3 regions of the Priestia sp. 179-F W1.4 NHS genome follow, and region 3 is predicted to be linked to each of the others. Evidence: riboswitches for the same ligand, from Rfam matches in the RefSeq annotation. Region 3 holds a riboswitch; each other region holds the start of a gene.

Region 1 (2,265 bases), on a different contig from region 3:
CTGTAATATCCACTGCGTTTCCTACTCCAGCCGTTATCACGGAAGCTACTCTTACTCCGTAGCCTTCATAACAGTAAATCGCTCTTTCTTTTAACCAAACCGCTGTCATCAACCCTACGATTTGCTCATGGCGCACATTTTCTTTCATCAAATATTGCTCATACTCTAAAGAAGGGGTATCTGAATAATAGTCTTTATGAACAAATCGATTGTAAAAGGTGTCCGTTTCCGTGATGCCTGTTCCTAAAACGCCTGAGCTGTATGTTTTATAAGAAGTCTCGGTTTTCATGATTAAAAGCTCAGGCCGTTCTTCAATTTTAAGATGTGAAAAGGGACCAATCCCCTTTTCAATTCGAACTGGAATATGGTCCCTCTTTTTATTTATTGTACACCTCAGGGTATACTGCTTTTGCTAAGTCCTCTAAGCCATCTACAATACGAGGTCCTAAGCGGTTGATTTTGTTTTGATCAACCTTTTCAATATTCCCCTCTTTTACAGCAGTCATGCTGCTCCAAGCGGGACGCTTCATAATCTCATTTTTGTCTGCATCATACGTTGCGATAATAACGTCAGGGTTTAACTTAACAACTTGCTCTTCAGAAAACTTAACCCAACCCTTTTCACTAGCCGCTACGTTATCAGCACCGATCATAGTAAGCATTTCGTTCATGAACGTACCTTTTCCTGTTGTATAAATCTCAGGAGCTCCCGATACCTCTATCCATACTTTTTTACGATCTTCTTTTGAAATCGTTTTTGCTTTTTTCTCAATTGAAGCTACTTTTTCTTTCATGTCTTTAATTGTTTGATTAGCTTCTTTTGTTTTACCCGTTAATTTACCAATTTGCGTAATAGAATCATAAACCGTATCAAACGTTGTTGAATCTTTTACAACAAATACCGGAATACCCGCACTTTCAATTTGTTTAAATACTTCATCTGAAACGCCCATACTTGAAGCGTGTGCCAGTACTAAATCAGGATTTAAAGCAATAACTTTTTCTGCATTAACGTTCATATCTCCCACCTGCGCTTTTTTCTTTACGCTTTTAGGATAATCATCGTTGCTTGTGACACCGACTAACTCTTTTTCAAGGCCAAGGGCATATACAATCTCCGTATTACTTGGCATTAATGAAACAATTTTCTTAGGCTGTTTTTTCAACGTAATTTCTTTATCACGCGCGTCTTTTACCTTCACTGGAAACGCAGCTTGTGACGTTTGTTCTGTATCTTGCTTCGTTTTTTTATCACTGTTGCTTTTGCTGCCTGCACCGCATGCAGCAAGTACGATGACTAACAGCGCAATAATGGAATACGAAAGCCATTTTTTCATCTAAATACTCCCCCTATATATTGTTCATTGTGAATACGAAACCTCCACGTTAAAGAAAAAGCAAATGATCATGCAAAAAGCAGCGCTATCCCGTTTTTTCCGCTTTGACTATGTATACTGCTCGGCAGCAGCTTCAAAATAAAAAAGCTTTACTTTCAATTGAAAGCAAAGCAGGTAACGTCAAGATAAGCAGGAAAAGAATCCGTTAACTATACTTGATATGTATGTTCATTACCCTGCTTCACCCTTCCTCGAAGGTTTCACAGCTAACAATAAGGCAGGTCTCCTGACTTACGCACAAAGCGCTTACAGTGGCGGGACCGCGCTGGTTTTTCACCAGACTTCCCTTTTCACTCAATCTTTAAATTGAGACCTTATTGCTTTACGATTATTCACTTGTCCTAGTATACCCCACTCATCGAAAAATGGAAATAGCCATTCTCACAAAAAAAGCTGCGAGAATGCTCTCGCAGCTTAGGGAATTAAAGAGTTTCTAAAAATTCACGGACCGCTTCAGGCGTTTTAGCATTTGCACTGTGCAGGTGCGCAATTTTTTCACCGTTTTTATATACAAGAAGAGAAGGAATACCCATTACATTGTTTTCAGCAGAAAGTTCTTCAAACTCATCCTTGTCAATTTTAAACCATGCTTTATCTGTATTTTCGTCAACGATTTCATCAATAAACATATCCAAACGTTTGCAATCAGGACACCACGTTGTCGTAAAAATCCCAACGCTTAGTGTTTCATTCTTAATTTGTTGGCGAAATTGTTTTTCTTCCGTAAATTGTTTCATTGTGTTACCTCCAGCGTCTATTCGTTCCTTCCTACAATTCTATAGTAAGAAGTCTGACTTCATTATAAACGATTTTTTTATCGTTGTGCTAATGTTTCAGCTTATTTAGACCATAACGGTTTTAGACGTAA
Region 2 (2,265 bases), on a different contig from region 3:
GTATTTTTATGCAAAACAAAGAGCAGGACGGGACTGTGATGTCTGTACTTTCCTTTCCTAAAAAAGAAGCCAGCTGTCCGGCTTCTTTTTTTAATAAATACTATATATTTTTTTACTGGTGAAGCAACAGTTGGTAAAAAAAGCACCTTTTTTAAAGAGGTATAATACGGCTTAAACCTTTTGTACATTTTGTTCATTTACAGAAGTTAAAATGTTTTTAAATTTTTAAAAGTTTCTTGTGACAAGTTTTGTAGAATGGGTTTTCAAAAGGATATGGTTTCGTCATAATGTGGATATAGCGATCACTACAATAATCGGAGGCGAATCTTTTCATGTGGGTACTGACGGTATATGCTGGAAAAGAAATGAAAATGTTTGAATTTGAAACTGAAACGCAGGCGAGAGAAGCTTTTGCAAAAACAAATGGCTGTAAAGTTCTTTCAGAAGTCGTGTATTATAATGATCCTCATTTAACATTAGTAGCTATATAATGAAAAAACAAGAGCTGACTTTATGCTCTTGTTTTTTTATAGCTTCTTGTATCTTACGAAAAGAATAGAGTTGAAATAAAAAAAAATGTACGCTATGATATGGTAGTTACTTCTATTATTCTGATAGTTTAAAAGGTTCATATATATCAAACAGCAACAGTAAAGATGCCAAGAAGGCTTAATAGGGAAACTGGTGAAAGACCAGTACTGCCCCCGCAACTGTAAGTGTGGACGAACGAGTATAACCACTGTGGAAAAATCACGGGAAGGTTCTCAAGTAGAATGATACACAAGTCAGGAGACCTGTCTTTATTGTGAAGTTTCTATTTCTCCGGGGAGCGGGAAGGGAAACGTTGGCTTAAAGTGGCATTCGTGTACACTTTTATTCTGACGTTTTACCCGCTCGCATATTAGCGAAGCGGGTTTTTCTCGTAGCACAAAACTACATATCGTGCAAAAAAGGTGCGCAATGTTCACATTGCGTTAAATGGGAAGTCTGGTGTGAAGCCAGCGCGGTACCCGCCACTGTGAAGAGGAGCTGATTGCATATGCCACTGTATTCGGGAAGGCGCAATCAAGTGATGAATCGAAGCCAGGAAACCAGCCTTTTTCTAATGCGAAGCTTACCCTACGGGATATAGGTGGAAGTGCAAAAACTTAGTTTGAATTTTTCTGCGCCTCTATCATTGATAGAGGCGTTTTTTTAGTAAAGGAGCGAATAAGTGTGACGACGTGGAACTTAAATGGAACAAAACATCACGTATTGATTTGTAATGGAAGCAGCTGTATGAGAAAAGGTGGAGAAGAAGCCACGCAAGCTATTCGAAATAAAGTGACTGAACTGAATCTAGATGAAGCGGTTCACACAACCCGTACGCGCTGTAACGGAAGATGCAAAGATGCTCCTGTAGCTATAGTGTACCCTTCAGGAGATTGGTACAAGCAGGTCACTGAAAACGTAGCTCATCGAATTGTTGAAGAACATTTAGCAGGAGGCTGCAGTATAAAGGAATCACTTATTTATGAATATGATCAAAACGGTTTTGTTTCTCCGGAAAAGAGTGACTCCATAGAAGGAATTGACAAAGTAAAAAGTAACGCATAAAGGAGGAGCTAGCATGAAAGGTAAACTGTTAGTTATTGGATTCGGCCCAGGAAGCTTTGAACATATTACACAGCGAGCAAGAGAAGCCATTCAAGAAAGTGATATGATTATTGGTTATAAAACCTATGTGGAATTAATTCAAGGACTATTAACGAATCAGCAAATTATTAGTACAGGAATGACCGAAGAAGTAAGCCGTGCACAAGAAGCCGTAAAGCAAGCTGAAGCGGGAAAAACCGTGGCGGTCATTTCAAGCGGAGATGCAGGAGTATACGGAATGGCCGGCCTTGTGTATGAAGTGTTGATTGAAAAAGGATGGAAAAAAGAAACGGGCGTAGAGCTGGAAGTGATTCCTGGCATTTCGGCTATTAATTCATGCGCATCCCTCCTTGGGGCGCCCGTGATGCATGATGCCTGTACGATTAGTTTAAGTGACCACCTTACGCCTTGGGAGTTAATCGAAAAACGAATCGAAGCAGCTGCACAAGCAGATTTTGTAGTAGCTTTTTATAATCCGAAAAGCGGAAGACGCACAAGACAAATTGTGGAAGCGCAAAGGATTTTATTAAAATACCGTTCCCCCGATACGCCTGTTGGTCTTGTGAAAAGCGCTTATCGTGACCGTGAAGAAGTGGTAATGACCAATTTAAAAGACATGTTAAATCATGA
Region 3 (2,265 bases):
CTTTTTCTATTGCTTCTTTTCCTTGCTGCACCGCTTTTGTTAACAGCGAGATTTCCTTCAGCTTTTCATCTGCAAAAGACAGCGCGTTTTTTAGAATTGGCTCAATGGTTTTTTCGCTTTTCACCGTGACAGGAACATGTAATAAACTTGATGAAGGCTGCAGAATCAAACGGTCTTTTGATACGGCTTCTTCAATTTCACTGATTGTTAAAAGCTGTTCGTCCAAGTTTTCACGCCAAATGTTTCGTCCGTCAATCACTCCTGCTGCCAGCACTTTATCAGTTGGAAAACCATATTTATTAAGCGCCGTGAGATTTTCGCCTCGGTCATGTACAAAATCTAAGCCAATACCATGAACAGGAAGAGCAACTACTTCTTTATAGTAATCTACGCTGTCAAAGTACGTCTGCAAAATGACTTTTACATTCGGTGCCGCTTTTTTCAAAGCTTCATAGACTTCTTTATACAGTGCCAGGTCTTCTTTCGATAGCGTTGTAGCTAAAATTGGCTCATCTATTTGTACCCACTCGACCCCTTCTGCCTCCAGCTCCGCTAAGATTGTTGCATAAAGAGGAACAAACTGTTCAACTACTTTTTTAAACTCACTTTTTTTATATCCTTTTGACAGCTTCACAAATGTTACTGGACCTAAAATAACGGGTTTGCCTTTGATATTCAGCTTTTGCTTTGCTTCTTTGTAAAATTGAAGCGGGCGATTTTCTACAAGTGCCGGCGTACATTCCTCAAGCTCGGGTACGATATAGTGATAATTTGTGTTAAACCATTTTGTCATCGTAGAGGCTACCGCACCTTTTGTTCCTCGCGCGATGTCAAAGTACGTTTCAAGGGATACCGGGCCTCCGTTATATTCAAAGCGCTTTGGCACCAAACCAAACATAGCGGCTGTATCTAACACGTGATCGTATAAGCTAAAATCGCCGACTGGAATTAATTCAATTCCTGCGTCACGCTGTTTTTTTAGATGTCCTAGACGAAGAGCTTCAATTTCCTGAAGAAAGATATCTTTCTCTAGCTTTCCTGCCCAAAACTGCTCAAGCGCTTTTTTCCATTCTCGTTTTTCACCAATTCTTGGATAACCTACATTTGAACTTTTTACACTGCTCATTTTTTCCACTCCCTGTATATTTCTTTTTTTCCGCTAAACTAAAAAATCTCTCTTTTCGAAATGAAAAGAGAGATGATACGCATACTTAACTAAAGTTGAGATAGTCTGTTTTTCTCAACACGTATTCCTCACTCCTCTCTATATCCCGTAGAGCTTAAGTGCATACAACAGGCAGGTCTCCTGACTTAGGTTCATCGCTTCCTATCCCTTCCCATTTCAGCATGAAACAGTGGTTAATAAGTTACTCCCCATTACAGTGGCGGGACCGCGCCGGCTTTTCACCGGTCTTCCCTTTTAAGCTGCGTACATTCGTTACACAGCACCTGATGCATTTCTATGAAATTGTTCATTCAAAATACCTTTACATAAAATAAAAAGCCTCTCTATCATGAATAGAGAGGCATAGTATCTATGAAATCCTCTCTTATTTTTCAAAGCTGTACGCTTTGCAGGATGTAGCACCTTTTTAACAAGATTGTTAAATGGTTGCCGGGCTTCACAGGGCCAGTCCCTCCGCCTCTCTCAATAAGAGTTTTAATTGTTTATAATATTTTGAATGTAGAGTCATCTTAACACCTTACATTTATGTTGTCAAAAGAAATTTCAAAAAAATTAGTTTTCAGGAGGCGTTGACGCTAATTTTTGCCTTAATAATTTGTAATCATCTTTTCGATGTGTTTCGATCAAGTCTTTTGCTCCTTGATGATACCCTGAAGAATAAATGTACTCTACCGCCGTTTCGATAAGCAATCTCTTTTCTTCCGCACATTCTCGGTCCATTAGGGGGAACAGTCTACCTAAAAGGTCATTTAAATCTTCCTTAATAAAACGATTGAGTCCTTCTTGCATCTTTTCGTTTGCCATGATAGCTCCTCCATTTGCTGTGTATGTTCTAAGTTTCTATAAACAGGCATTTCACTGTGAATGTTAAGATAAAGTTAAGTCATTAAACAGTATATCAAGTGAATGTTTTTCTTCAATTACATATGTAATACAAATATATGACAAATATAGAGAATATATCATCATTCATTATCTATTATAACGCTTGGCTTAGCCTTCTGCTACAAGGTTTCGTACGGTTTTCTAAAAGAGGCTGAGACACAACGAAGTGAATCCAATCTAAAGGCAAATGGGAT

What was found. A riboswitch is a leader RNA that binds a small molecule or an ion and turns the genes downstream of it on or off. The one in region 3 is predicted to bind cobalamin.
Region 1: linked by a shared signal. The riboswitch ahead of ACH0CI_RS16085 (ABC transporter substrate-binding protein) and the one ahead of metE (5-methyltetrahydropteroyltriglutamate--homocysteine S-methyltransferase) in region 3 are both predicted to bind cobalamin.
Region 2: linked by a shared signal. The riboswitch ahead of ACH0CI_RS21120 ((2Fe-2S) ferredoxin domain-containing protein) and the one ahead of metE (5-methyltetrahydropteroyltriglutamate--homocysteine S-methyltransferase) in region 3 are both predicted to bind cobalamin.

Annotation. Positions count from the first base shown of each region.
Region 1 covers NZ_JBIQFF010000003.1:175,947-178,211, reverse strand. The annotation lists gene ACH0CI_RS16090 (adenosylcobinamide amidohydrolase) at 1-289, opposite strand, end outside; gene ACH0CI_RS16085 (ABC transporter substrate-binding protein) at 378-1,337, opposite strand; cobalamin riboswitch at 1,597-1,729, opposite strand; gene ACH0CI_RS16080 (thioredoxin family protein) at 1,820-2,134, opposite strand.
Region 2 covers NZ_JBIQFF010000005.1:119,685-121,949, reverse strand. The annotation lists gene ACH0CI_RS21125 (hypothetical protein) at 333-491, shown strand; cobalamin riboswitch at 638-816, shown strand; cobalamin riboswitch at 935-1,114, shown strand; gene ACH0CI_RS21120 ((2Fe-2S) ferredoxin domain-containing protein) at 1,216-1,596, shown strand; gene cobJ (precorrin-3B C(17)-methyltransferase) at 1,610-2,265, shown strand, end outside.
Region 3 covers NZ_JBIQFF010000001.1:1,251,807-1,254,071, reverse strand. The annotation lists gene metE (5-methyltetrahydropteroyltriglutamate--homocysteine S-methyltransferase) at 1-1,126, opposite strand, end outside; cobalamin riboswitch at 1,280-1,468, opposite strand; SAM riboswitch class I at 1,548-1,658, opposite strand; gene ACH0CI_RS06570 (hypothetical protein) at 1,739-1,990, opposite strand; gene ACH0CI_RS06565 (hypothetical protein) at 2,249-2,265, opposite strand, start outside.